Regions from separate parts of the Klebsiella sp. RIT-PI-d genome, predicted to be linked through region 3. Evidence: predicted binding sites of a transcription regulator. Region 3 holds the regulator's gene; each other region holds the start of a gene.

Region 1 (7,438 bases), on a different contig from region 3:
CGCCATCAGGATAAAATCGATCGCGCGCAGGAGCTTATTCAGCGCCGTCCGTGGTTGTTTGTGATTGGCAGCCGGTTTATGTACGGTTTTCGTATTATCGGTCCGCTGCTGATTGGCGCCAGCCGCCTGTCGCCAGCGCTGTTTCTGCCGCTGAATATTGTCGGCGCAATTATCTGGGCGCTGATTTTCACCACGCTTGGCTATGTCGGCGGGGAAGTGATCGGCCCCTGGCTGCATCATTTTAATCAGCATCTGAAACATGCTATCTGGCTGGTTATTGCCGTGGCGCTGGTTCTCGGGGTACGTTTTTGGCTAAAACAGCGCCGGAAACGGCAGTAAAGCTGACCGTTTCCGGGGGAGACTGAACGCTACTTCAGGCCTGCAAATTGTGGATTCACCAGCATAAAACCACCGTCGACAATCAGCGATTGCCCGGTCGTATACGTGGCATATTCCGAGCACAGCCAGGCTACCAGGCTTGCGATCTCTTCAGTTTTGCCAGGACGAGTCAGCGGGATAGTAGGCATTGAACCCGGTTTTGCATCGTCATCGCTCATGTCATTCATGGGTGTGGCGATGGCGCCAGGCGCCACCGAATTCACCAGGATGTTATGTTTTACCAGTTCAAGCGCCATCGATTTTGTCAGGCCGCCAAGCGCATGTTTTGCCGAGGTATAGGCGCTGGCGTCGGGTAAAGGAGAATGCTCATGTACGGAAGTGATGTTAATAATGCGTCCCCCCTCTCCCTGCTCGACCATTTTTCTCGCAGCGATCTGTGAACACAGAAATGCGCCTTCCACATCGACGGTAAAAATGGCGCGCCAGTCTTCAAGTTTGACATCAAGAAACGGATCTTTGGTCATCATACCGGCATTGTTGACCAGCACATCAATGCGACCAAAATGGGTAATCAGCGTTTCCAGCGCCTGAGCACCCTCCGGCAATGCGCTGAGATCCAGCTGTACTGCCTTCGCTTTGCGGCCCAACGCCTCAACTTCTTTTACCGTCTCCAGTGCACCTTTCTCGTCCGAGTGCCAGGTTACGCCAATGTCGTATCCATCCTTTGCAAGAAATAACGCGCACATTTTACCGATGCCGGAATCCGACGCGGTGACTACTGCAACTTTATTTGCCGTCATACCTACCTCCGTTATGTTCAGAAGATAAGTATAGAAAACCACGGGCAAGTCCAGGACTCAGGACGAAAAATGATAGCCACCGCCGAGGGCTGAGGTCAGCTGAATCGACGCATCCAGCCATTGTCCCTGTAATTTCAGACCATTAATTTGCTCCTGGAGCGCGGGAATTCGGGCCTGATTCACGCGGGAGCCGGCGATAAGACCGGCTTTCATCCGGGCTTCTGCCAGCGCCACAATACGCGATGCATCTTGCTGGACCTGCTTCTGGCGGGCACTCTTCTCCATCAATGTTTCAACCTGGGTCGCATCGTGCGCCACCTGATTGACAGCATCAACGACCGCCTTGTTGTACCTGGCAATGGAGAGTCCGCTTTGCGCGCTGGCAATATCGAGGTTGGCATTAAGGCGGCCGCTGTCGAAGATTGGCAGCGTCAGACCCGCCGTAACGCCCATCTGCTGTGCAGAATGACGGAACAGATCGCTTAAGTGCAGCGCATCCTGCTGTAAGAAGGCCATCAGGTTGACGTCCGGATAAAACGCCGCTTTGGCAGCATCAACCTCTTTTAGTGACGCTTCGATATACCAGTGAGCGGCCTGGAGATCCGGTCGACGCGCCAGCAATTCATAGCCGAGGGTGGCAGGCATCTTCGCCTGAACCTCAGGCAGCGGCACGTTATGCAGCGCAAGCGATGAGGACTGCTCATCCGTCAGCGCCATCAGCCGGGCTTCAATCATTTTCATCTCACCCGCGACGTCAGCCAGTTTCTGCTGCGTTTTGCTGGCGTTAATGTCGGTTTCAGCACCTTCAACCGATGAGGTAATGCCTTGTTGATAGAGTGCGCGATCGACAGCAACAATAGCCTCCTGCTGCTGCTCGATGGTCGTGAGTACTGTTTTAATGGCGGCTTCCGTTTGCCACTCCCAGTAAAGACGGGCCACGCTGCTGGCGAGGAGCTGTTGCGCCTGCTGTAGCTCAGCATTGCGTGCGCGCACCCGGCCGATTCGCCCTTCTACTTGCGCGCGGTTTTTACCCCATAAGTCCAGATCCCAGCCCGCAGTTAAGCCGAAAGTCCCATTGGTATACCACGGCCCGGTGGTTCCGGCTGCCGGGTCGGTAAGGGCAAAAGGCCCCATCAGACCTTCGGCTGACATTTTTTGCCGCTCAACGTCAGATGAAAAGTTCACCGCCGGGCCGTCGGCGGCGGCGGCCATTTTAGCCTGCGCCTCCGCCAGGGCAATGCGCTGGCGGGCCACGCTCAGATCGGGGGCATGCTTAAGCGCACGGGCAATCAGCGCGCTTAGCTGCGGATCGTGATAGTGCTGCCACCACTGGCTTTGCGGCCATCCGTTTTGCAGGGCCGCGGGTAATGTTGTGCTCACCGAAGCCGCGGGTGCCTGCGGTTTAAGCGATGGGTTAACGTCATGGGAAGGCGCGCAGCCCGTCAGAGAGAAAACCAGCGGCAACGCTGACATGGCAGTCAAAGTCAGAAGACGGTTCATAGTTATTTTTGCGAGGTAAAAGAGAGGGGCGAGATTACGTGACGTGCGACAGTTTTGTTTAGTAACGCGTGGCAATACACACCCTGTAATAACAGGAAACAGCCGGAAAATTATTCATCAGACAAATGATTCATAACGAAATTAATGAATAAAAACAGGCTTCAGGGAGGAAAATTTCAGGGTGCTTTCCTATACTCGTTGTGAATACAACAAAGAGGGAATGCGCGATGAAAATTTTACTATGGGCTGTTTTGATTATTTTTTTGATTGGGTTGTTGGTAGTAACCGGGGTGTTTAAGATGATTTTCTGATGATTATCGCCCTCCCTCGCGAGGGCGATAGTTTTTCAGGATCCGCCGTCAATCACCCGTGCAATGGATGCTGAATCCTGAAAAGTACGGATGGCGGTGAACAGCTCCAGCGCCTCGTCATATTCTTTACGTAAATACCCCAACCACTGTTTAATGCGTGCCACATGGTACAAACCGGTATCGTCCTGCTTTTCAAGACGCGAATATTTGCGTAATAACTCTACTACGTCAGGCCACGGCATACGCGGCTCATTGTACTTAATCACCCGACTCAGATTTGGAATGTTCAGTGCACCACGCCCTATCATGACGGCATCGCAGCCGGTAGTTTGCATACAGGCCTGCGCACTTTGCCAGTCCCAGATTTCGCCATTAGCAATCACCGGAATAGTCAGTCGTCGACGAATTTCGCCAATCGCCTGCCAGTTTATGCGCTCTGCTTTATATCCGTCTTCTTTTGTCCGCCCGTGCACCGCAAGCTCGGTCGCGCCGGCCTGCTGAACGGCATCGGCAATTTCAAACTGGCGCGCGCCGCTGTCCCAGCCAAGCCTTACTTTTACCGTCACCGGTAAATGGGCAGGCACGGCTTCACGCATTGCTTTAGCGCCCTGATAAATAAGCTCCGGATCTTTTAATAATGTGGCCCCGCCACCGCTGCCGTTGACCGCCTTTGACGGACAGCCGCAGTTCAGATCAACGCCGTACGACCCCAGCTCAACGGCGCGGGCCGCATTTTCTGCCAGCCATTGAGGATACTGCCCCAGTAGCTGAATACGCACTAAGGTGCCTGAAGCCGTGCGGCTCTGATGATGTAACTCGGGGCAAAGTTTATAGAACGATTTCACCGGCAATAGCTGATCGACAACCCGCAAAAATTCGGTGATGCATAAGTCGTAATCATTAACCTCAGTCAGCAGCCCTCGCACCAGCGAATCGAGCACACCTTCCATCGGTGCGAGCAGTACACGCATATCTTTACCCGTCAAAAAAGAGGCGCTATGTTAGCCTCTCCGCGCCATAGTTAAAAGCGCCAGCCGCGTTCACGCTGCAATAAGTGCATTTGCCTAATGTTCCCTCTCTCTATCTCAGGTATGCTTCGAATTCATGGTGTGATCGGTAGCACACTTTTGAGTTTAATTGTATGATGAATGCGTTTTCGTAAGGATTGAGACCATGAGCAAAACACTGAATATCATCTGGCAATACCTGCGCGCATTTGTCCTGATTTACGCCTGTTTATATGCCGGGATCTACCTCGCCTCGCTGCTGCCAATCACCATTCCCGGCAGCATTATCGGTATGTTGATCCTGTTTGTTTTACTGGCCCTGCAAATTCTACCCGCCAAATGGGTCAATCCGGGCTGCTATGTGCTTATTCGCTATATGGCACTGCTGTTCGTGCCTATCGGCGTTGGCGTAATGCAATATGTTGACGTGCTGCGCGCCCAGTTTGGCCCGGTTTTCGTCTCGTGTGCAATCAGTACCCTGGTGGTGTTTCTGGTAGTGAGCTGGAGTTCACATCTGATCCATGGCGAACGTAAAGTCGTCGGCCAGGAGGAGGCTAAAAAATGATGACCTATATCTGGTGGTCGCTACCGTTGACGCTGGCGGTCTTTTTTGCGGCCCGTAAACTCGCTGCCCGCTTCAAAATGCCGCTGCTCAACCCCTTACTGGTCGCCATGGTAGTCATTATTCCATTTCTGCTGTTAACCGGTATTCCCTACGATCACTATTTCAGCGGCAGCAAAATCCTGAACGATTTGTTGCAGCCGGCGGTGGTAGCGCTGGCATATCCGCTGTATGAACAACTGCATCAAATCCGCGCTCGCTGGAAATCCATTATTACGATCTGTTTTGTGGGTAGCGTAGTGGCGATGGTCACCGGCACCAGCGTCGCACTATTAATGGGCGCGACACCGGAAATAGCCGCATCGGTGCTGCCAAAATCGGTAACCACGCCGATTGCAATGGCGGTTGGCGGCAGTATCGGCGGCATCCCTGCGATTAGCGCCGTGTGCGTTATTTTCGTCGGTATTCTCGGCGCGGTATTCGGTCATACCTTACTGAATATCATGGGGATCCGCACTAAAGCCGCCCGGGGGCTGGCGATGGGAACCGCCTCGCACGCTCTGGGTACGGCGCGCTGCGCCGAGCTCGATTATCAGGAAGGCGCGTTTAGCTCCCTGGCTCTGGTGATTTGCGGGATCATGACATCATTGATTGCGCCCTTTTTGTTCCCGCTCATTCTGGCGGTTATGGGCTAAAATTTGCGATACATCGCGCAAATTTCATTTTCATTGCATAAGTTGCACAGATAATGAGATGTAGATCACGTTACAAATCGGGTGACGCCCCGTAAACTACGATCCCATTACATTGTTATGAGGCAATTCCATGCATCCACGTTTTCAATCTGCTTTACCGCAGCTTCCGGGTAAGATGCAATCGGCGCTGGCACCTCTACTGGAAGATGCGCATTTTCCCGCCATGCTGAGCGCCGGGCAGGTCTCGTCATTGCTAAATGTGACGGGAATGGACGAAGACGAGCTGGCCTTCGCGCTCCTGCCCCTCGCGGCTGCCTGTGCGCGTGCCGATCTGTCGAATTTTAACGTCGGCGCGATTTCCCGCGGCGTTAGCGGCACCTGGTACTTTGGCGCCAATATGGAATTTCACGGCGCGACAATGCAACAAACCGTGCATGCTGAACAAAGCGCCATTACTCACGCCTGGCTGCGCGGCGAGAAATCGTTGAAGGCCATTACGGTAAATTACACGCCGTGCGGCCACTGCCGTCAGTTTATGAATGAGCTGAATAGCGGACTCGACATTGCTATTCATCTGCCGGGTCGGGCAGTGCATACGCTGGGTCACTATTTGCCTGATGCCTTTGGTCCTAAAGATCTGGAGATCAAAACCCTGCTGATGGACGAAGAGGATCACGGTTTTCGCCCCGAAGGTGATGCCCTGACGCAGGCCGCGGTTCGCGCTGCCAACCGCAGTCATGCACCGTACAGCAATGCGCCGTCCGGGGTGGCTCTTGAATGCCGGGATGGCCGCGTATTTGCCGGAAGCTATGCTGAAAACGCGGCGTTTAACCCTTCTCTGCCACCGCTGCAAGGCGCACTTAACCTGCTTAGTCTGAACGGCTATGAGTATGCAGATATCCAGCGGGCCATCCTTGCTGAAAGCGCCGATGCTGCGCTCATTCAGTGGGATGCCACGCGCGCCACGCTAAACGCGCTGGGCTGTCAGAACGTTGAACGCGTAATCCTTGCCTGACGCATAATGCGGGCCTGCGGGTCCGCATTGATGAAAATCCCCTCAGTTGAGCGTCTGTTTCTTGCGCTTGCCGCACGGGTAAAGTAGCCTGAATAAAATTTTCGCCATCGCCGGGTCCGGGTCCATGTTAAAGCGCTTGTTATACAGTCTGTTAGTCCTGATTGGCTTACTGCTGTTAACCGTGCTGGGTCTGGATCGGTGGATGAGCTGGAAAACCTCCCCTTATATATATGACGAGTTGCAGGATCTGCCCTGGCGACAGGTTGGCGTGGTCCTCGGCACCGCAAAATATTACCGCACTGGCGTTATCAATCAGTATTACCGCTACCGTATTCAGGGGGCGCTTAACGCTTACAACAGTGGGAAAGTGAATTATTTACTGCTCAGCGGCGATAACGCGCTCCAAAGCTATAATGAACCCGTCACCATGCGTAAAGACCTGATTGCAGCCGGTGTCGATCCGGCGGATATCGTGCTCGATTACGCTGGTTTTCGCACGCTGGACTCGATTGTCCGCACCCGAAAAGTGTTTGATACCAACGATTTCATCATCATTACCCAGCGTTTTCACTGCGAGCGGGCGCTGTTCATTGCCCTGCATATGGGGATCCAGGCGCAGTGTTACGCCGTGCCTTCACCAAAAGATATGTGGAATGTTCGCGTACGTGAGTTTGGCGCCCGTTTCAGCGCGCTGGCCGATCTCTATCTCTTTAAGCGAGAGCCTCGTTTCTTAGGCCCGCTGATCCCGATCCCTTCCCGTCATGACATCCCGGAAGACACGCAGGATTATCCGGCGGTAACACCAGAACAACTGCTTGAACTACAGCCGAAGACAAGAACGTCGTCATGAATAATAAAAACGCCCGACAATCTGCCGGGCGTTTGAGGTGTCTTATTTTTTACGCGCGTATTTCAGGGAATCCAGCGCCACGGCAAAGATAATAATGCCGCCTTTGATGATGTACTGCCAGTACGGGTTAACGCCGATATAGGTCAAACCATAGTTAATGACGGTGAAGATGATCACACCGGTAACCACGCCGAAGACCGTTCCCACCCCGCCGCTGAACGACACGCCACCCACTACGCAGGCCGCGATAGCATCCAGTTCATACATAAAGCCGAGGTTATTGGTAGCCGAACCGATACGCCCGGCCTCCAGCAAACCGCCAAATGCGTAGAACACGCCGGAAAGCGCATAAATCATTA
Region 2 (7,438 bases), on a different contig from region 3:
TCGAAAACCATTTCGATACCAGTTTTGAACTTGAAGCTATGCTGGAAAAACGTGTTAAACGTCAGCTTCTGGAAGAGGTTCAGTCTATTTGTCCTCCGCATGTCACCATTATGCAGGTGCGTCAGGGACTGGCTAAAGGTCTGGGGCATGCTGTACTTTGCGCTCAGCCAGTAGTCGGTAATGAGCCTGTCGCGGTTATTTTGCCTGACGTTATTCTGGATGAATTTGAATCCGATCTTTCTCAGGATAACCTTGCTGAGATGATCAAACGTTTCGACGAGACGGGTTGCAGCCAAATTATGGTTGAGCCAGTTGAAGACGTTACTGCTTATGGCGTCGTAGATTGTAAAGGGGTTTCTCTGCAGGCGGGTGAAAGCGTGCCAATGGTTGGCGTCGTTGAAAAGCCAAAAGCCAACGTTGCACCCTCTAATCTGGCCGTTGTAGGTCGTTACGTACTGAGTGCAGAAATTTGGGCTCTGCTGGCTAAAACGCCTCCGGGGGCCGGGGATGAAATCCAGTTGACCGACGGTATTGATATGCTTATCGAGAAAGAAACCGTTGAAGCTTACCACATGAAAGGTAAAAGCCACGACTGTGGTAATAAACTGGGTTATATGCAGGCCTTCGTCGAGTATGGCATTCGTCACAATACCCTTGGCGAAGAATTTAAAGCCTGGCTTGAAGAGACGGTGAAGTAGTCATACACGATTAGAAACCGGGATAGATATTCCCGGTTTTTTTATGCCCATAAATATAGCGTAGTAAAAGTCGTACCAGAGCAGAGCAATACGTTTTTTAGCTTAAAAAAAATCCCGCCGTAGCGGGATTCTGGAATCAGCAAGATTAATCTTTAATCAGGAAATCATCCAGCTGTTTGCCTTGCTCGTCCATTGCTTTTTTGATTACCGCAGGAGTACGGCCCTGGCCAGTCCAGGTTTTAGTTTCACCGTTTTCATCGGTGTAGCTATATTTAGCAGGACGCGCAGCGCGCTTAGCTTTAGTACCGGTTTTAGCTGTAGAGATGCTATTCAGCAATTCGTTAGGATCAATACCGTCAGCAATCAGCATTTCACGATATTGCTGCAGCTTACGCGTACGTTCTTCAACTTCTGCAGCAGCAGCGCTATCTTCTTCACGACGCTCGTTTACAACAACTTCTAATTTTTCCAGCATTTCTTCCAGTGTCTCAAGGGTACATTCTCTGGCCTGAGCACGAAGAGTACGGATGTTGTTCAGAATTTTAAGTGCTTCGCTCATTGTAGTAATCTCAAACTTATATTGTGGGGTGGTTTGTTAAGCTAATAATAGAGCGTTAATTTGAGTTGTGCAATAGGGAGAAATGTAAGGAACTCAAAATTGTCTATTATTTTTTACTATTTTAATTAGTACGAACTTAAATTTTGAGCCCCATCATGGCGCAACTATTCATATTGTTGCTGATAAAGCGCTGTGTTAACCCTTGATGTCCTGTGATTTTTTTGTGCGGGGTTGTGCGACAAATTATACTCCCAACGGATAATTATCAGGCCCGCTATTTGCAAATTGATACGTTTTACCGTCGGTAAATCAAATAGCCTGCATAGCATCTAAAGGCCATAGCAATGCACATCCGGGTTGTTAGAAGAATGTAATGAGACAAAGGTTTCCTCGTTATTAATGAGTCATAGCATCAGGATAGTGCTTATAATCTCTATATCAGCGATGTTATGCCGTCCATTACACCCGTTCTCTGTTTAAGCGCATCACATGGCGCACGCAAAAAATATGCTACACTCGCGCCGCTATTAATACACTTTGATTGGGGTTATGTGGCCAATGGCACAACTATATTTCTACTATTCAGCGATGAATGCAGGGAAATCCACAGCTTTGTTGCAGTCATCATACAATTATCAGGAACGCGGTATGCGAGCTGTTGTATATACCGCCGAAATTGATAATCGCTTCGGTTCAGGAAAGGTAAGCTCCCGCATCGGCCTCTCATCGCCCGCTAAGCTGTTTAATCAGGAGACCTCACTTCTGGACGATATTCGCGCTGAGCACGCTCAGCGGGGCATTCATTGCGTTCTGGTTGATGAAAGTCAGTTTCTTACGCGCCTTCAGGTTCACGAACTATCTGACGTTGTAGACAGTCTGGATATTCCGGTTCTGTGCTATGGACTTCGCACAGACTTTCGCGGTGAGCTGTTTACAGGTAGTCAGTATCTTCTTGCGTGGGCAGATAAACTGGTTGAATTAAAGACTATCTGTTTTTGCGGCCGCAAAGCCAGTATGGTGCTGCGTCTCGATCAGGCGGGGCGACCCTATAATGAGGGGGAGCAGGTGGTGATTGGGGGCAACGAACGTTATATTTCAGTGTGCCGTAAACATTATAAACAAGCGCTCGCTACAGGCTCCCTGACGGCCATTCAGGAGCAGCATCGTCATTCAACATCCTGACGTATTAACCATCCTCACCAGCTATACGGTAGATACAAAAAAGCCTCATCAATGATGAGGCTTTTTATTAAGCGTTATCGCAACAACATCAGGCGAGTTTTTTCGCTTTTTTGTCTGCTTTTACCAGCGGGGCAGCAACGGCTGTTTCAGCAGGGGTACCTTCGTTATATTCACGACCGTAGAAGGTATCCAGCAGAATCTGTTTCAGCTCGGCAATCAGTGGATAGCGCGGGTTAGCACCGGTACACTGGTCATCGAATGCGTCTTCAGACAGCTTGTCAACGTGAGCCAGGAAGTCAGCTTCCTGCACGCCAGCTTCGCGGATAGATTTAGGAATACCCAGCTCTGCTTTGATCTCTTCCAGCCATGCCAGCAGCTTACCGATTTTCGCAGCTGTACGGTCACCAGGTGCGCTCAGGCCCAGGTGATCGGCGATTTCAGCATAGCGACGACGAGCCTGAGGGCGGTCGTACTGGCTGAATGCAGTCTGTTTAGTCGGATTGTCGTTCGCGTTATAACGAATAACGTTGCTGATCAACAGGGCGTTTGCCAGACCGTGCGGAATGTGGAACTGTGAGCCCAGTTTATGCGCCATTGAGTGACACACACCGAGGAAGGCGTTCGCAAACGCAATACCAGCGATAGTAGCTGCACTATGAACACGTTCACGCGCAACCGGGTTTTTAGAACCTTCATGGTAAGACGCGGGCAGGTTTTCTTTCAGCAGTTTAAGTGCCTGCAGAGCCTGACCGTCAGAGAACTCAGACGCCAGAACCGAAACGTAAGCTTCCAGAGCGTGAGTTACGGCATCCAGACCACCAAATGCGCACAGTGATTTCGGCATATCCATGACGAGGTTAGCGTCGACAATCGCCATATCTGGCGTTAATGCGTAGTCCGCCAGCGGATATTTTTGACCAGTTGCATCATCTGTTACTACCGCAAACGGGGTAACTTCAGAACCGGTACCGGATGTTGTGGTAACAGCGATCATTTTCGCTTTTACGCCCATTTTCGGGAACTTGTAGATACGTTTACGGATGTCCATAAAGCGCAGCGCCAGTTCTTCGAAGTGAGTTTCCGGATGCTCGTACATGACCCACATGATTTTGGCTGCATCCATCGGGGAGCCGCCGCCCAGTGCGATAATCACGTCTGGTTTAAAGGAGTTAGCCAGTTCAGCGCCTTTACGAACTACAGTCAGAGTTGGGTCAGCTTCAACTTCAAAGAAGACTTCAGTTTCAACGCCGGCTGCTTTCAATACGGAAGTGATCTGGTCAGCATAACCATTATTAAACAGGAAGCGGTCGGTCACAATCATCGCACGTTTGTGACCATCAGTAATCACTTCGTCCAGGGCGATTGGCAGTGAGCCACGACGGAAGTAGATAGATTTCGGAAGTTTATGCCACAACATGTTCTCAGCTCGCTTAGCAACGGTTTTCTTGTTGATCAGATGTTTCGGACCAACGTTCTCAGAGATGGAGTTACCACCCCATGAACCACAACCCAGAGTCAGGGAAGGCGCAAGCTTAAAGTTATACAGGTCACCGATACCACCCTGAGAAGCAGGGGTGTTAATCAGAATACGCGCGGTTTTCATTTCAGCACCGAACTTCTGTACGCGCTCAGGTTGGTTATCCTGATCGGTATAGAGGCAAGAGGTGTGACCGATACCGCCCATCGCCACCAGTTTTTCGGCTTTGACAACCGCATCGTCGAAGTCTTTCGCACGATACATAGCCAGTGATGGTGACAGTTTTTCGTGAGCAAACGGTTCGCTTTCGTCAACAACCGTTACTTCACCTACCAGAATTTTGGTGCTGGCAGGAACGCTAAAGCCAGCCAGTTCAGCAATTTTGTAGGCTGGTTGACCGACGATAGCGGCGTTCAGCGCGCCATTTTTCAGGATAATATCCTGAACGGCTTTCAGTTCGCTGCCCTGGAGCATGTAAGCGCCGTGGCTGGCGAAACGTTCACGCACCGCATCATAGACTGAGTCAACAACGATAACAGACTGTTCAGACGCACAGATTACGCCGTTATCGAAGGTTTTGGACATCAGGATAGAGGCAACAGCACGTTTAATATCTGCGGTTTCATCAATAACAACTGGAGTGTTACCTGCACCCACACCGATAGCTGGTTTGCCCGAGCTGTATGCGGCTTTAACCATACCCGGACCGCCGGTCGCAAGGATCAGGTTAATGTCAGGATGGTGCATTAATGCGTTAGAGAGTTCAACAGACGGTTGGTCGATCCAGCCAATCAGATCTTTCGGCGCACCTGCGGCAATAGCAGCCTGCAGCACAATATCAGCGGCTTTATTCGTCGCATCTTTAGCACGCGGATGTGGAGAGAAAATAATGGCGTTACGCGTTTTGAGGCTGATCAGCGATTTGAAGATTGCGGTTGATGTTGGGTTGGTGGTGGGAACAATACCGCAGATGATACCAATGGGTTCAGCGATAGTGATCGTACCGAAAGTGTCATCTTCAGACAGCACACCACAGGTTTTTTCATCTTTATAGGCGTTGTAGATATACTCGGAAGCAAAGTGGTTTTTAATAACTTTGTCTTCTACGATACCCATACCGGATTCGGCAACGGCCATTTTAGCAAGAGGAATTCGAGCATCGGCAGCGGCCAGAGCGGCAGCGCGGAAAATCTTATCGACTTGCTCTTGAGTGAAACTGGCATATTCACGCTGGGCTTTTTTTACACGCTCTACGAGTGCGTTAAGTTCAGCGACATTAGTAACAGCCATAATGGTCTCCTGATAATGTTAAACTTTTTTAGTAAATCACTGGCCTAATTAGTCAGTATAGACAGACCAGACACTGCTTGCGTAAGTACTTACAAAACAACGGATTTCTTACACTTGATTTACTGATTTACTAAAACAGCTTCACTTTACTCTACGCACTACCTTGCTTTAATTTTTGCTACCTTACGGTGTAGACAAGGTTACTCACTTCTGAGTATGAAATACGTGATCTACATCAAGTTTAAGCAAAGCTGACACCTTTCAGCACCATGTTTTAACCAGTTAGTATCAAATGTTAAGTGTTTTTAATGAGTGTAAAATTCACATTATCATAATCAATACAAATATATAACAACGTGTAATGTCAGGTTTTTTGTCAGATTTGTGGTGAAGTGTATTGCTAAAAAGCGTATCTTCAGCGCGAATCTATAATGACGTTTCGTCAACGACCACTTTTGATGAAGGTGCGGAGCCAACCGTGAGCCAGTCGCTTTTCGATTTCCCTATTTACTTCAAGTTCTTCATTGGCCTTTTCGCCCTGGTTAACCCCATCGGGATCATGCCGGTTTTCATTAGTATGACCAGCTATCAGACAGCTGTCGCACGAAATAAAACCAACATGACTGCCAACGTGTCTGTGGCGATTATTCTCTGGACCTCACTCTTTCTTGGCGACAGTATTCTTCAGCTATTCGGCATTTCAATTGATTCATTTCGCATTGCCGGCGGCATCCTGGTGGTCACTATTGCCATGTCGATGATCAGCGGCAAGTTAGGCGAAGATAAACAAAACAAACAGGAAAAGTCAGAGACGGCTATTCGTGAAAGCGTGGGGGTTGTTCCTCTGGCATTGCCTTTGATGGCGGGGCCGGGTGCTATCAGCTCAACAATTGTATGGGGCACCCGATACCATAACCTGATTCACCTTCTCGGATTTTCAGTGGCGATCGCGCTGTTTGCGTTCTGCTGCTGGAGCGTTTTCCGCATGGCCCCGTGGTTGGTCAGAATGTTGGGTCAGACCGGAATAAACGTCATTACGCGTATCATGGGGTTGTTATTAATGGCGCTGGGTATCGAATTTATTGTCACTGGCATCAAGAGCATTTTTCCAGGCCTCGTTCATTAGTCCCTTCTTTACCTCCTCTCGCGCAAACGAAACCGCTTTTGTTTGCGCCATTATTAGCAAAGCAGATATTTGAAGCTGAAATTACACGCATTCATAATAAAATCCGTTGATAGACAACTCCATTATAGATCAACGCCTTAGAATTAGGCTCGCTATTCTGCTGTATATAATATCAGCAGGCATGCTGTTATTTTTCTCACATTATACTCTTGGGCTTGCTACGGGATTATTGAAATGTTATTAGTAATTTTAGCATTCTTACAGTCAGATGTGCTAAATAGTAACCAAATGTTAATGTTTTGCAAAATACTACAAATAATACCATTACGTTACATTCCGGTGAGATGCATGATGCGATGATGTTGAAATGCAGCCATTTTTTATCGAATTTGCCGCCAGCAAGGCCCTGTCTGGCCCAAGGGGCGAAGGAATAAAAGAGAATTAGTTAACATATTTGCAAATTATATTGGCAGCATGCGGAGGCATTTGATACTTTCCGGCCAGTTAATTTGCAACAGAACTGCGTAGATGAGAATTATTTTCAAATAGATTATCTCATGCTGGAACGCAATATGTCTCGACAGGGGAGACATATTAAAGAATCGACGTAAGGTTGCCGTCAGAGCCAACCGTAATAAATAAGTCGGTGATAGCAACAAAAAAGCAGCCCGGCAGTCGCTAAAAGCTCCTGCATTGACCGGGAACCCTCACGGGAACTGAAGAAGCTGGCCAGTGGTCAGTCATTATAATTATTGGAGTATCAACACAATGTCCATCATCACAAAGAAAAGTCTGGTCGCGGCGGGTATCCTGGCAGCGCTTATTGCAGGAAACGTTGCACTGGCTGCCGATATCCCGGCGGGCGTCACTCTGGCTGAAAAGCAGACCATGATCCGTAATAATGGCGCAGAGCCTCAGTCGCTGGATCCCAATAAAATTGAAGGTGTTCCCGAAGCTAACGTTAGCCGCGATCTGTTTGAGGGACTGCTGGTAACATCTCCTGTTGACGGTCACCCGGTTGCGGGCGTGGCAGAAAGCTGGGACAACAAAGATTTCAAAGTCTGGACCTTCCATTTACGTAAAGATGCTAAATGGTCAAATGGCGA
Region 3 (7,438 bases):
TGTTCATCGTGAAGCACCAGTTCGCCCTGGGCATCGCGCTCAACGCGGAGCAGACCGCGGGCGGAGCGTTTCATACCGTTATCAGTTTTAGGCTCTTTGAAGATCGTGCGCCCTTCGCCATTAACCTGGCCCCACGTGGCTTTCATCGCAAAACCGAAGGTATCGCGGGTGTTGTACTGATAGGTAAATGAACCAATGCCAAATACCACATTCGAGCTGGCAAAGCCTTTCGCTTCCAGACGACGCAGGATCGTATTGGCTCGCTCAAGAGTAATTGAATCGCCATAAATTAAACCGACATGCGGATCGAGAACTTTATATCCTTTGTCATTTACCGTACCGCCAAAAATCTCCCACAGCACTTCAACGGATCCTTTCTCTTCCGGGCTACGATCCGCGCGCGTATCATCGTCCGCTCCGGTCCCGCACAAAATGTCGACCGGATCGCCACTGTCCGGACGAAATACCACACGCCCTTCACGGTTCATAATCGACGCTTTCAATTCCCGGGTATATTCAGTCAATACGCGCCAGTAATCCCAGGTGTCTGAAACAATCGACACAAATCCCTGCGGGTAAAGATCGACAATTAAACGACGGAACGTTTCAATTTCGCCTTCATGCTGGCCCATACACATCACGCTGTGTTCGGTGGCCGGAATACTGGCGCCGATAAAATATTCTTCGCCATCGGTATAGTAATCACGCGCATACAGAATAGAAGGAATACTGTCGGTGCCTTTAAAACTGAGCAGATGACCACCGCCTGCCTGCATGGTGTCCTGTAAGCCTGCCATGCCGCGAAAAGAGAAATCGTGGCACTGAAAATCCAGATGCGAAAGATCGCTACAGGTCTTATCCGCCCACGTCGCACAAATTTTACGATAGTGGTGGGCGATGGTGGCATTGGTAGAGGCTTTCCACAGCTCGGCAGAGAGTACTGTCTCCAGGTAGTTAACCAGCCAGAACGCATCCTCGCGAGTATTGGTAATCGTCAATACCGGCACTTTCATAGGCACTTTGCTGCCTTCATCCAGCGCTTTGATGTGTAACGGAAGGTAGCCTGTCCGGTGCAGCGTGCGGATATGGTCGACGGCAACGGCATCGCGTCCCAGATAGCTATCCATAATCTGCTTGTATTCATTCACCACGTCGTCTTCCGGGCGGGCGAAAAACGCGTCATTAAACAGATCGACCAAAAACCATTGCATAAAGCCCTGTAAGCCGAAGAACACCAGTTTGCCGTCGGCAAGCGGAGACTGAAAGAAACGATCGCTACGCGGTGTAAAGTTGGAATAGACTTTAGTGGTGCCCTGCGGATACTGAACACGGTGCGACACTTTATAGCCGTCGATAGCCAGAATAGGGTTCATTTTCATCATGTTTTCTCCATTAAGCCGCGTAGATATCGTTAATATCAATCAGTTCAAGATTCGGATGGGCCAGCGCAGGCGATGCCAAAGAGGTCGTGGTATAAAGCGCATCTATGCCGTTTGAAAGCAAATTTTCTACCCCCTTAGAAAAGATACCGTGCGTAACGTACAGGCTAACGCTGCGTGCTCCTGCTTCGCGCAAAACGCTGGCAGAGCCGATAAATGTCCCGCCGGCATCGCATAAATCATCGACAATCAGCAGATCCCGTCCTTTTACGTCCCCGGAGACCAGTGCAAAACCCGTCAGATTGCCGCTCGCGACATCGCGTTTTTTGGTTAATACCGCATAGTCGGCGGTCCCTGCCGCTCTGGCCACCGCATCAATTTTCTTCAGCGCACCGGCATCGGGAGCGACCAGCATCAGGGCCTGCTGCTGAAATTGACGTGCCAGCGTCCGACTGTGCAGCAGGCACGCGTCTTGCGGGACAGTAATAAAATTGTCGATGGCTGCCGCTGCCGCGTCGCTGTGCGGGTCAAGCACTTTGACTTTATCGAACCCGAGCAGATTGAGTTGCCGGGCAAAAACTTTCAATGCGAAGCTGTCGCCGGCCACCATATGGCGATCCTGACGCGCCCACGGCAGCCAGGGAAGTTCAAGATGGCTAACCAGAACATCGGTAGTATGGCGTACAGCATCAACTAACTGAGCCAGCAACATAAAATCATTCATGTCGCACAGGGCTGCGGCGCGAATACGCATTAAATGGGCGCTGGCAGGCAATTCACCCGTGACTTTCAGCCAGACCGCGCCATCAGGAAAAACGCCGGTGGTTAAAGCAACGTCCTGATTATCGATAAATAACTGCAATCTCATTGCCATTTCTTTGCCCTCTCAGCCAGTTATTGTCCCTAAGACAATTTAATAATGTCTCTAAGACACAAATAGTACAAGCTATTTTTTAACCAAAATCATAAAATAGCGATAACTGGCTGATATTGAAAATAAAAAAAGCGTGTTTTTTGTGCACAGCCGGACTGGTAAACTAGAGTCCCCTGTAACTGAGAGTGGCGACAGTTAATGACGACAGAAGCGGAATATCTGAAAAACTACGATGCCAGCCGTTTTCCATCGCCGCTGGTGACTGTGGATAGCGTACTGTTTACGCTACATCAGGGCGAACTTTGCGTATTGCTGGTAGAGCGTGCCAGTCAGCCACATCAGGGACGCTGGGGACTGCCGGGCGGCTTCATTGACCTGAAGCACGATGGCTCTACCCGCGATACCGCGCTGCGCAAACTTACCGAAAAGACCGGCGTATCGCCTTCCTGGCTGGAGGAGCTGCAAACGTTTTCCGGCCCGGATCGCGATCCGCGCGGCTGGAGTCTGACGATCGGCTGGTTTGCACTGATATCGTGGGTGGACTGCGCACCGCATATCGACAGCGTCAGCGAAGCTAAATGGCTTCCGGTGCAGCGGCTTACTGATTATGCACTGGCGTTTGATCATGCCAACATTGTGCAGATTGCCCTGCATCGCCTGCGTCAAAAAACCAAATATTCGTTGCTGCCGGTTTACTGCTTGCCTGAGGTCTTTACTCATGCGCAACTCCAGGAGGCAACAGAAATTATTCTTGGGCAACCGATCCAGCGCAAAAGTCTGATCCGGCGTATTGAAGCATCGGGAATGCTGGAAGAAACCGGCGAGAGCATCGCGACCGGCGCGCGTAAAGCCCGGCTATGGCGACGCAAGCCCGGCGTGGATATTCATCTTTTTTCGCGTAATCTGCTGGCCGAGCAAGGAATCGCCCCTTAAATGAATAAACTGTAATCATGATTACAGGTTATATTACGGCGCAACTTTCTTAATTTATCCTCAGTCATGGCTCACATTTCATCTGAACAATCGCCTGTCGGGCACCACGATTCGCATTTTTTTCGCCCCATGCCCGGGGCGCGGAATCCCCATCTGCAAACCATGCTGCCGCGCCTGCTGCGCCGTCGGGTTCAATTTACGCCGGTCTGGCAGCGCCTGGATCTGCCGGATGGTGATTTTATCGATCTGGCGTGGAGCGAAGATCCCCATCAGGCCAGGCATAAACCCAGGCTGGTGGTTTTTCACGGGCTTGAAGGCAGCCTGCACAGTCCTTACGCACATGGTCTGATCCATGCTGCAAAAGCCCGTGGCTGGCTTGGGGTGGTCATGCATTTTCGCGGCTGTAGCGGCGAGCCGAATCGGCTTAACCGCATTTATCACTCAGGTGAAACTGAAGACGGTACCTGGTTTTTACACTGGCTGAAGCGCGAATTTGGCAATGCGCCCACTGCGGCGGTTGGCTACTCGCTGGGGGGGAATATGCTCGCCTGCCTGCTGGCCAAAGAAGGCGATAACGCACCGCTGAATGCCGCCGCTATCGTCTCTGCTCCTTTTGTACTGGAAGCCTGTAGTTATCATATGGAAAAAGGCTTCTCCCGGGTGTATCAGCGCTATTTGCTTAATCTGCTGAAGGGCAATGCAACGCGCAAGCTGAAAGCCTTTCCCGGCACTCTGCCAATCGAGCTGGCACAATTAAAGCAGGTACGACGTTTGCGCGAGTTTGACGATTTAATTACGGCGCGCATTCACGGCTTTACCGACGCTATCGACTATTATCGTAAGTGCAGCGCGATGCCGTTGCTCAGTCAGATAGCTAAACCGACGCTTATCATTCATGCTAAAGATGATCCGTTTATGGATCATCACGTTATTCCTGAGCCAGGCACGCTACCGCCGCAGGTCGAGTATCAGCTCACCGAACACGGTGGTCATGTCGGATTCGTGGGCGGTACGCTGCGACATCCGGAAATGTGGCTGGAAAAACGCATACCCGACTGGCTAACTACATACCTCGGAGCTTAAGGTGATTATTCCCTGGCAGGATCTCGACCCAGATACTCTCTATAGCCTGATCGAAAGCTTTGTCTTGCGTGAAGGTACTGATTATGGTGAACATGAGCGTTCACTTGAGCAAAAAGTCGCCGACGTTAAACACCAGCTCCAGACAGGCGAAGCCGTACTGGTGTGGTCAGAACTGCATGAGACGGTCAATATCATGCCTCGCACGCAGTTCCGCGGCTAATTTACTGATTCTTCAGGGAGTTGCTATGTCTGCCAAACATCCAGTGATTGCGGTAACAGGGTCCAGCGGCGCGGGGACCACGACGACCAGTCTCGCGTTTCGCAAGATTTTTGCCCAGCTTAATCTGCATGCAGCGGAAGTCGAAGGCGATAGCTTTCATCGCTATACTCGCCCGGAAATGGACATGGCCATTCGCAAAGCCCGGGATGCCGGACGGCATATCAGCTATTTTGGCCCGGAGGCGAATGACTTCAATCTGCTGGAGCAGACATTTATTGAATATGGACAGTCGGGAACCGGTCAGGCGCGCAAATATTTGCATACGTACGATGAAGCCGTACCGTGGGATCAGGTGCCAGGAACGTTTACCCCCTGGCAACCGCTGCCGGAGCCGACCGACGTATTATTTTACGAAGGTTTGCACGGCGGCGTTGTCACCCCCCAGCATGACGTCGCGCGTCATGTCGATTTACTGGTTGGCGTAGTGCCGATTGTGAACCTGGAGTGGATACAAAAATTAATTCGCGACACCGGCGAGCGCGGCCATTCACGCGAAGCCGTCATGGACTCCGTGGTTCGCTCAATGGATGACTATATTAATTTTATTACCCCCCAATTTTCCCGGACCCATATTAACTTCCAGCGCGTACCCACCGTCGACACCTCCAACCCATTTGCGGCAAAAAGCATTCCCTCGCTGGACGAAAGTTTCGTGGTTATTCACTTTCGTAATCTGGAAGGGATCGACTATCCCTGGTTGCTGGCCATGCTTCAGGGTTCGTTTATTTCTCACATTAATACATTAGTGGTGCCGGGCGGGAAAATGGGCCTGGCAATGGAGCTGATCATGCTGCCGCTGGTTCAGCGTCTGATGGAAGGTAAGACAATTGAGTAAAAGGTGCGCAAGTGCCCGACAGCAAAGGCTTATCGGGCAAGATTATTATGCGGCAATCACTTCGTATGAATGGGTGATATTGACGGCTTTACCCAGCATAAGCGCTACAGAACAATATTTCTCGGCAGAGAGATCGACGGCGCGCGAGACGGCCGCATCTTTCAGATCGTTACCCGTGACGATAAAATGCAAATTGATATGCGTGAACAGACGCGGCGCTTCTTCCCGGCGCTCAGAGGTCAGTTTAACCTCGCAATTTGTGACGTCCTGACGCCCTTTTTGCAGGATAGACACCACATCGATCGCGCTACATCCACCTGCGGCCATCAGCACCATTTCCATCGGGCTGGGCGCTTTATCACCAGAGTTACCATCCATTAACACCTGATGCCCGGAAGCCGACTCACCTAAAAACGTTAACCCCTCGACCCACTTGACGCGTGCTTGCATAACATCCACTCCAGCGTTGAAATTTTCTCCACAGATTACGCGCACATAACAATTCTCGCAACGGAAGACGACCTGCGTCATGCTGAAGCGAGACACCAGGAGACAGGCGGCAAAAGCTATGTTAAAACAGATCAGATACCGCAGTGATACATTGACTTTGACGCATGTATGCAAAGGAATTAGATTTGGCTGCGGAACATACCGACAGTCAACTTCCTCGCTGAGGGACAAACACGATTGCAACCCGGAGGCAGTACCCTTTCGCCGCCGGAGATAGCTTATAACAGAGGATAATCGCGCATGGTGCTTGGCAAACCACAAACAGACCCGACTCTCGAATGGTTCTTGTCTCATTGCCACATTCATAAGTACCCATCAAAGAGCACGCTAATTCACCAGGGTGAAAAAGCAGAGACGCTGTATTACATCGTCAAAGGCTCGGTGGCAGTGCTCATTAAGGATGAAGAAGGGAAAGAAATGATCCTTTCTTATCTCAACCAGGGCGATTTTATCGGTGAACTGGGCCTTTTCGAAGAAGGTCAGGAACGTAGTGCCTGGGTACGTGCAAAAACCGCCTGTGAAGTTGCGGAAATCTCCTACAAAAAATTCCGTCAGCTGATCCAGGTAAATCCGGACATCCTGATGCGCCTTTCTTCACAAATGGCGCGTCGTTTACAGGTGACATCCGAAAAAGTGGGCAACCTCGCCTTCCTCGACGTGACCGGCCGTATTGCGCAGACGCTGCTTAACCTGGCTAAACAGCCAGATGCCATGACGCACCCGGACGGTATGCAAATCAAAATCACCCGTCAGGAGATCGGCCAGATCGTAGGCTGCTCTCGCGAAACGGTGGGACGTATCCTGAAAATGCTGGAAGATCAGAGCCTGATCTCCGCGCACGGTAAAACTATCGTCGTTTACGGCACCCGCTAGAGTCGACACGCGGCGCATTCCCAGTAATGCGCCGATGCTGTTATCGCTATGTGGCGCAGGCTGATTTATCACCCGGAAATAAACTACGCACTTCGGCAAACGCTGGTGCTCTGTTTGCCCGTGGCTATCGGCCTGTTGCTCGGCCAGCTTCAGTACGGCCTGCTTTTTTCCCTCGTTCCCGCCTGCTGTAATATTGCCGGTCTTGATACGCCGCATAAGCGCTTTTTTAAGCGGCTGACGATCGGCGGCGCGATGTTCGCGGGCAGTAGTCTGGCGGTTCAGCTTCTGCTGGCGCAGGGTGCGCCGCTGCCGCTGGTGCTGACCGCGCTGGCAATGGTACTCGGCGTGACAGCGGAAATCGGCCCGCTTCATGCCCGCCTGCTTCCGGCATCCTTAATTGCAGCCATCTTTACCCTGAGCCTTGCCGGTTCTGTGCCTGTCTGGCAGCCAATGCTGCTGTATGCCATGGGCACGCTCTGGTATGGACTCTTTAACTGGTTCTGGTTCTGGCTATGGCGCGAACAGCCGTTGCGGGAATCATTAAGTCTGCTCTATCGCCAGCTGGCAGACTATTGTGAAGCAAAATACAGCCTGTTGACCCAGCATACCGCGCCGGAAAAGGCGCTGCCCCCGCTGTTGGTACGTCAGCAGAAAACGGTGGATTTAATTAC
Region 4 (7,438 bases), on a different contig from region 3:
ACAGCCCCAGCAACGTCCGTCCGACGGTGGTTTTACCGCTTCCCGACTCGCCGACCAGACCGAAAATCGTGCCCTGACGGATGGCAAAACTAACGCCGTCTACCGCACGCAGCTGGCCGGTTTGCTGACCAAACAGGCCATCGCGCAGCGGGAAATGCTTTTTCAATCCGTCAACTTCAATCAGATAATCACTCATGACTGCGCCTCCGGTAAGCCACTGTAAAAGCAGGCGGCCTGATGTGTTTCACCCACCAGCGGCGGAATGCCCTGACGACAGCGCCCGGTAGCGTTGGCGCAGCGATTGGTGAAGGCGCAATAGGGTGGCAGTGCTGCCAGATCCGGTACCTGGCCGGGAATAGAATATAAACGGCGGCGGCGCTGGCCGGGCACCGGACGGGAGGCGATCAGGCCCTGAGTATAAGGATGTAGCGGGTTACGCAGTACCTCCGCCGTTGTGCCCTGTTCCACAATTCGCCCGGCATACATCACCACCACCCGTTCCGCCATCTGGGCAATGACGCCCAGATCGTGGGTGATCAGCATTAGCGCCATATGATGTTCGCGCGCCCGATCGCGCAGTAACCGCAGGATTTGCGCCTGCACGGTGACGTCCAGGGCGGTGGTTGGCTCGTCGGCAATCAGTAATTTCGGCTGGCAGCTTAAGGCCATGGCGATCATTACCCGCTGTAGCATTCCGCCGGAAAGCTGGTGCGGATAGCTGTTCATCAGACTTTCCGGGCGGGCCAACCCTACGCCATCGAGCTGCGCAATCGCCTGCTGCCAGGCGACTTTTGGCGATTCACCGCGGTGGCGGATCAGCGGTTCACACAGTTGATCGCCTATCGTCAGCACCGGATTCAGCGCGCTCATGGGCTCCTGAAAAATCATCGCCAGCGCATTGCCGCGTAAATCGGCCATGCTGCTGGCTTTCAGACGCAAAAGATCGCGGTTCTGAAAGCGGATCGCTCCGCTGTCCAGACGTGCCGCCTGCGCGGGTAATAGCCCCATCAGCGCCATGGCGGTCACGCTTTTACCGCAGCCTGATTCACCGACCACGCCGACAGTTTGTCCGGCATCAATAGTGAAGGAGACATCCTGTACCGCCCGTACCCGGCCCTGTTCGCCAGCAAATGAGATAGACAGACGGTCGAAGGTGACTAACGGCTCGCTCATTTCAGACTCCGTTTCATTTTGGGATCCAGCGCATCGCGCAGGCCGTCACCCAGTACGTTAATGGCGATCACGGTGATAAAAATGGCAATTCCCGGCGGCATCCACAGCCACGGACGGCGCTGAAAGTCGATCAGGCTGTTGGCTGCATCCATCATATTTCCCCATGAGGGCGTCGGAGGGACAACGCCCAGCCCCAGATAGCTGAGCGCCGATTCGCTAAGGATGGCATTCGCCACTGCCATGGTGGCCATCACCACCAGGATCGGGATGGTGTTTGGCAGCAGATGACCAAACAGTCTTCGCCGCGCCGACAGACCGAGTACCTGCGTCGCCAGCATAAAATCGCGCTCGCGCAGGGAAAGGATCTGTCCGCGCACCAGCCGGGCCAGCTTCGGCCACTCCAGCAGACTGAGCATGACAATCACCATATAAATGCGCGAATCGGATGAGAAATCGAGTTCTGAGAGCATGGCCCCGGCGACAATCAATAGCGGCAGGCTGGGGATCGTCATCACTAAATCTGCCAGTCGCATTATCAGTTTATCGATGACACCGCCGGCATAGCCAGATACCGCGCCAAGTAAATAGCCAAGCGCGACCGACATCAGCATGGTCAGCAGACCAATAATCAGCGAAATCCGCCCGGCCAGCAGCAGGCGGGTATAGACATCCCGGCCAAGAAAATCCGTGCCGAGCCAGTGCGCTGCACCCGGCGGTTTATTGATCATCAGCACATCGGTGGCATCATCTTTCCACGGCGACCAGAGCGGACCCAGTACGCACCATACCGCCATAACAATCAGCATGAACAGGCACAACATCGCCAAAGGATTGTGACGCAACCTGCGCCAGGCCTGACGCCAGGGGGAGGGGGTAACCTGCGCCAGCACCGGGATCTCTGCTTTACGCAGGCGGCGTTGAGTAGAAAACAGCGAACTGAGCATTACGACCTCACCCGGATACGCGGGTCGGCCCACGCGTAAAGTATGTCGGCAAGCAGATTGCCAAGAATGGTTAAGACCGCCAGAAAAAGCGTAAAGCCCATCAGCACCGGGTAATCACGCGCCGCCAGAGAATCGATATGAATATGTCCGGCTCCCGGCCAGTTAAACACTTTCTCGGTAATAATGGCCCCGGAAAACAGCCCCGGCAGTTCGAAACCGAGCAGGGTGATAATCGGCAGTAACGCATTGCGCAGCGCGTGTTTAAAAATGACCGTGCGTTCACGCAGCCCTTTGGCGCGGGCGGTGCGGATAAAATCCATCTTGACCACATCCAGCATACTGGCGCGGAAATAGCGCGTCAGACTGCCGGCCTGGAGCATCACCAGCGCGAGGACCGGAAGAAGTAAATGGGCGGCAACCTGCATCATCCACGCCCAGCCGCTGTCATCGCTACCGGTATTGGTCATTCCGCCGACCGGCAGCCAGTGCAGATCGACCGCGAACCATTTAATCAGCAGCAGGCAGAGAAAGAAGGTGGGAAAAGACATGGCGGCAAATACCGCAACGCTGACCAGATGATCGAACAAGGAATTGGGCCTGAGAGCCGAAACAATACCTACGGTCAGACCAATGCCCCAGTAGAACACCAGCGCCACGCTTGCCAGCAGAAATGAGTTCCAGATGTACTGATTCAGTAACTGGCTAACCGGAATTTGATACTGCAAAGAAAAGCCCAAATCCCCCTGCGCCAGCTGGCCCAGCCAGTGCAGATAGCGGCTGAACAGAGGCTGATCGAGGCCGTAAATTGCTTTAAGCTCGGCGGCGCGCGCGGCGGTCAGCGTAATATTGCCGTCAATAAAATCGCCGGGGGTTTTGGCGAACAGCATAAAGATGATCAATGAGGCCAGCAGCAGCATCGGCAGCGTTTGCAGCAGGCGCCGCAGAATAAAATTTCTCATGGTTTTCTCACGGCCGCCGCCCGAAAGGGCAGCGGCGACGGTGACAGCATTACTTGACGATTTTTACATTCGGCAGGCTGCCGGTCAGGCCGTTGTAGATATCCGGCGCGAAACCGGTCACGCGGGCGCTGCTGGCGGAAAGAATTTTCCGGTTGCCGAGCAGAATAACCGGCGGATCTTCCGCCAGCACTTTGTAGAGCTGATGGTAAATTGGCTTACGTTTCTCTATATCGAGCGTGGCGTTACCTTCGTTAATTAGCTTATCGACCTCGGGATTGTTATAGCCCGACTCTTTAGCTTCGGTGCTGTAGAAATCCCACACGCCATCGTGCGGATCGTTAAGCGTGCTGGTGCTAAACGATGCCAGATCGTAATTACCTGATTTACGCTGCGCCATCAGGGCGTTGAAATCCACCACCTGCGGTTTTAACAGCACGCCAATTTGCTGCCAGTTCTCTTTCGCAATCGGGATCAGCGCGTCGTTGAGTACTTTCTTACTCACCAGCAGCGTCAATTCAAGACGTTTGCCATCCTTCACGCGAATCCCATCCGCACCCGGCTTCCAGCCTGCTTCATCCAGCAGTTTTTTCGCCTGCGCCGGATCGTATTTATAGGGGTTTACGCCTTCCGGGTTATACGCCCAGGAAATCGGCGCGATCGGCTCAATGGCCACGGTGCCGTAACCCTGATACACCACATCAATTAACTTCTGGCGATCCAGACCATAAATCAGGGCCTGACGCACTTTGGCCTCTTTCAGCGCCGGACGACGGACGTTAAATTCTACCTGGCTGTAATCACTGGAGCCGTACAGATTGATATTGGCGAAGCCCAGGAGCTTAAGTTGTTCAATGTCATCCGGGCGGGACGTGAATGCATCGTAATCCGTTTCACCGGTCTGAAACAGCTGGAAGTTGGTAGACGGATTGGTAACGCGATAGATAAAGCGCGGCGTCGGCGGCGTGCCGCGATAGTAATGAGTATTGGCGTGGAAACGGATCTCCTGACCCGGAATATATTTATCATAAACATACGGCCCGTTACCCAGCGGTTTGCCGTGCAGCGTGCGCAGATAATCGAGATTGCCACGCTGATAATTCTTACCGTAATAGGCTTTAGACAATACCGGGCCGCCGATTTTCGACAGTGTGGTCGCGCCTGGCTGGGTCGTCGTCACTTCAATGGTCTGCGGATCAATCACTTTCAGGCCGCTAACGCTGTCCGCTTTGCCGGCCTTATATTCTGCGCCGCCGGCAATATTGGCGAGCGTGATATCAGTATCACCATCATATTTGGGATCGGACAATACTGTCAGGGTAAACGCCACATCGTCAGCGGTCAGCGGCGAGCCGTCGCTAAAGGTCAGGTTCGGGCGCAACTTGATGGTATAGACCTTGCCATCCGGGCTGACCGTCCAGCTTTCCGCCAGGCCCGGTACCAGCTTACCGTGGCTATCCCAGTCAATCAGGCGCGAGAAGATCACATTGGTTACGTTCTCATCCCAGCCGTTAACGAAGAAGTACGGATTAAAAATGCCCTGCGGCTCCGAGATCCCGGCGACCACGGTATCTTTACGCAGCTTCGCCGCCGCCGGAACCTGGCTGGCATCGGTCGCAGGCGTAATACCCTCTTTTAATACGTCGTCTGCACTGGCGACAGTAGAGAAGGCGACCATGCTGCCGAAGAGGGCAATGCGCAGGGCCAGCGCAAAGCCGGTAGGTTTTGTTGATAACGATGTAAGTAGCGTGGTCAAAAGAGTTCCCTCATCGGATAAATGCAGAAAAACTGACAAATAATGACGAACGATAAGAGCCGTCATGCGGCCTGTCTAACAACGAAAAACACTGATTTATAACCAATTATCCTTAGAGAAAATTCGCAATAGCATTGCTTAAAAGCGGCAATTGCTGCCCATAATGCAATGTGGTATGCCAATAACAAATTTTTAACCATTCTGGGATGCCGATCGTCGTCATGAGAGGTTAATCACAGAAGTTTTGTCGCGACATGGCTATTTTTGGTATGCCAAATGGGCGCAAGCTGTCCCCATTTCGATAACAAGTCCCTAAAATTCTGAGGTAATACTTCATGGCATTTCAGGAAAAAATGATCGACTCGCTGGGCAGTTTTGCGACAAAATTCAACAGTTATCGCTATATCATGGCGATCAAATCCTCCTTCATCACGCTGATGCCGGTCATTATTGTCGGGGCATTTTCAGTGCTGATTTCGAACATGGTTCTCGACCCCAAAAATGGGCTGGCCAGCTTCCAGTCGCTGTCATTTCTGGCGACGCTCAAACCGATCACCAGCGCCATCAACTACGCGACGCTCAATTTTCTGAATATCGGTGCGGTGTTTTTAATCGGCATTGAGCTGGGCAGGATCAACGGGATCAAGACGCTGTTTCCCGGCCTGCTGGCGGTGATCTGCTTTATTTGCGTCACGCCTACCACCGTCGAAATGATGGTTGACGGGCAAATGCGCGAAGTGAAAGACGTGCTGCTGCGCCAGTTCTCGGATACCCGCAGCCTGTTCCTCGGTATGTTTATCGCCATTCTGTCGGTAGAAATTTACTGCTGGCTGGAGGGGCGGCCGGGACTGAAGATCAAAATGCCGGACACCGTGCCGCCGAACGTTTCCGCTTCGTTTTCCGCGCTGATCCCGGCGATCATCACGACTACGGTTATCGCTACTTTCGGGTTTGTGTTTCATCAAACCACCGGCATGTACCTGTACGACGCGGTTTATCAGGTGGTGCAGCAGCCGCTTGAGCGGGTAATGCAAAGTCTGCCGGGTATTCTGCTGTTAATGTTTGTCGCGCAGCTGTTTTGGGTGATTGGCATTCACGGCAACCAGATGATCAAGCCGATCCGTGAGCCGCTGCTGCTGGGGGCTATCACCGTCAACATGAGCGCTTTTGAGCAGGGCAAAGAGGTGCCTAATATCATCACTATGCCGTTCTGGGATGTATATATGAGCATTGGCGGTTCCGGGCTGACAATTGGTCTGCTGATTGCGGTAATGATTGCCACAAAGCGTAAAGAGATGCGTGAGATCGCCAAGCTGTCGATTGGGCCGGGGCTGTTTAACATTAATGAGCCGGTTATTTTCGGGATGCCGATCATGCTGAACCCGATCCTGGCGATCCCGTTTATTATTACGCCGCTGGTTACCGGCTCGATCGGCTATTTCGCAACGGTCACCGGGTTTGCCGGTAAAGCCGTGGTGATGGTGCCGTGGACCACGCCGCCGCTGATCAACGCCTGGCTTTCCACCGCCGGTTCAATGGGCGCGGTTGTTACCCAACTGATTTGCATCATTACGGCGGTCATTATTTATCTGCCGTTCGTCAAAATTGCTTCCCGTCGTGCTGACCAGGCGCAGTTACTGAGCGAGCAGCAGGCCGCCAAAAAATGAGGAACTTATGAGTCTAAAAACGTTAGCTATTCCGACGGATTTTATTCTGGGGGCTGCGGCCTCCGCCTGGCAGACCGAGGGCTGGAGCGGCAAGAAAGTGGGCCAGGATTCATGGCCCGATCTCTGGTACAAAAACGATCGTCACGTCTGGCATAACGGCTACGGCCCGGCAGTGGCCACCGATTTTATCAATCGCTTTCGTGAAGATGTTGCGCTGATGAAGGCCGCAGGCCTGACCCACTATCGTACCTCAATCAACTGGTCGCGTTTTTTGACCGATTATGAAACTGCAACAGTTGATGAAACGTACGCTGACTATTATGACCAGCTATTTGATGAGATGCAGCGCCACGGCATAGAGCCGATGATCTGTCTTGAGCACTATGAGCTGCCGGGCTATCTGCTGGAAACTTACGGCGGCTGGGCGTCAAAAAAAGTTGTTGAATTATATCTGCTGTACGCGCAAAAAGTCTTCGAACGTTATCATCATAAAGTTACGCGCTGGTTTACCTTTAACGAGCCGATTGTGGTCCAGACGCGGGTTTATCTCGATGCGCTGCGCTGGCCGTATGAGCAGAATACCTCCACCTGGATGCAGTGGAATCACCATAAAACGCTGGCCACGGCAAAAGTGGTGAAGCTGTTCCGTGAAAAGGGCTATCACGGTACGGTGGGCTGTATTCTCAATCCGGAAGTGACCTACCCACGTTCTAAAGCAGCGCACGATGTCCGTGCCGCTGACGTTTACGATCTGTTTTATAATCGGGTATTCCTCGACCCGATGGTGCATGGCGAATACCCGGCCGAGCTGTTTACGCTGCTGGCAAAACATGAGGTGGCGTGGGATTACACGGCCGATGAGCTGGCGATCATTCGCGACAATACGGTAGATGAACTGGGCATCAATCTTTACTATCCGCATCGGGTAAAAGCACCGTCCCG

What was found. Region 3 encodes CRP, which controls carbon source genes, mostly activating them, when cyclic AMP is high. Its sites were predicted from a motif close to ATGTGANNNNNNTCACAT; they were not measured.
Region 1: a site for CRP is predicted at 5,268-5,285, ahead of cdd (cytidine deaminase). Genes of this name have one in related genera too.
Region 2: a site for CRP is predicted at 5,430-5,447, ahead of AC791_RS12805 (YchE family NAAT transporter). Genes of this name have one in related genera too.
Region 4: a site for CRP is predicted at 5,051-5,068, ahead of AC791_RS01100 (PTS sugar transporter subunit IIC). Genes of this name have one in related genera too.

Annotation. Positions count from the first base shown of each region.
Region 1 covers NZ_LGIT01000009.1:1,863,499-1,870,936, forward strand. Annotated here, with positions in the region: gene AC791_RS15080 (DedA family protein) at 1-339, shown strand, start outside; gene AC791_RS15085 (SDR family oxidoreductase) at 369-1,139, opposite strand; gene mdtQ (multidrug resistance outer membrane protein MdtQ) at 1,197-2,639, opposite strand; gene yohP (small membrane protein YohP) at 2,867-2,950, shown strand; gene dusC (tRNA dihydrouridine(16) synthase DusC) at 2,986-3,921, opposite strand; gene AC791_RS15100 (CidA/LrgA family protein) at 4,124-4,522, shown strand; gene AC791_RS15105 (CidB/LrgB family autolysis modulator) at 4,519-5,214, shown strand; gene cdd (cytidine deaminase) at 5,345-6,229, shown strand; gene sanA (outer membrane permeability protein SanA) at 6,354-7,079, shown strand; gene mglC (galactose/methyl galactoside ABC transporter permease MglC) at 7,122-7,438, opposite strand, start outside.
Region 2 covers NZ_LGIT01000009.1:1,359,955-1,367,392, reverse strand. Annotated here, with positions in the region: gene galU (UTP--glucose-1-phosphate uridylyltransferase GalU) at 1-698, shown strand, start outside; gene hns (histone-like nucleoid-structuring protein H-NS) at 844-1,257, opposite strand; gene tdk (thymidine kinase) at 1,816-2,439, shown strand; gene adhE (bifunctional acetaldehyde-CoA/alcohol dehydrogenase) at 2,528-5,206, opposite strand; gene AC791_RS12805 (YchE family NAAT transporter) at 5,685-6,332, shown strand; gene oppA (oligopeptide ABC transporter substrate-binding protein OppA) at 7,101-7,438, shown strand, end outside.
Region 3 covers NZ_LGIT01000004.1:20,854-28,291, forward strand. Annotated here, with positions in the region: gene AC791_RS03410 (nicotinate phosphoribosyltransferase) at 1-1,379, opposite strand, end outside; gene prs (ribose-phosphate diphosphokinase) at 1,393-2,253, opposite strand; gene AC791_RS03420 (NUDIX hydrolase) at 2,452-3,186, shown strand; gene AC791_RS03425 (hydrolase) at 3,253-4,269, shown strand; gene AC791_RS03430 (YheU family protein) at 4,271-4,489, shown strand; gene AC791_RS03435 (phosphoribulokinase) at 4,515-5,384, shown strand; gene AC791_RS03440 (OsmC family protein) at 5,430-5,834, opposite strand; gene crp (cAMP-activated global transcriptional regulator CRP) at 6,135-6,767, shown strand; gene AC791_RS03450 (YccS/YhfK family putative transporter) at 6,816-7,438, shown strand, end outside.
Region 4 covers NZ_LGIT01000003.1:143,134-150,571, reverse strand. Annotated here, with positions in the region: gene AC791_RS01125 (ABC transporter ATP-binding protein) at 1-196, opposite strand, end outside; gene AC791_RS01120 (ABC transporter ATP-binding protein) at 193-1,173, opposite strand; gene opp4C (oligopeptide ABC transporter permease) at 1,170-2,117, opposite strand; gene AC791_RS01110 (ABC transporter permease) at 2,117-3,076, opposite strand; gene AC791_RS01105 (ABC transporter substrate-binding protein) at 3,126-4,751, opposite strand; gene AC791_RS01100 (PTS sugar transporter subunit IIC) at 5,165-6,496, shown strand; gene AC791_RS01095 (glycoside hydrolase family 1 protein) at 6,504-7,438, shown strand, end outside.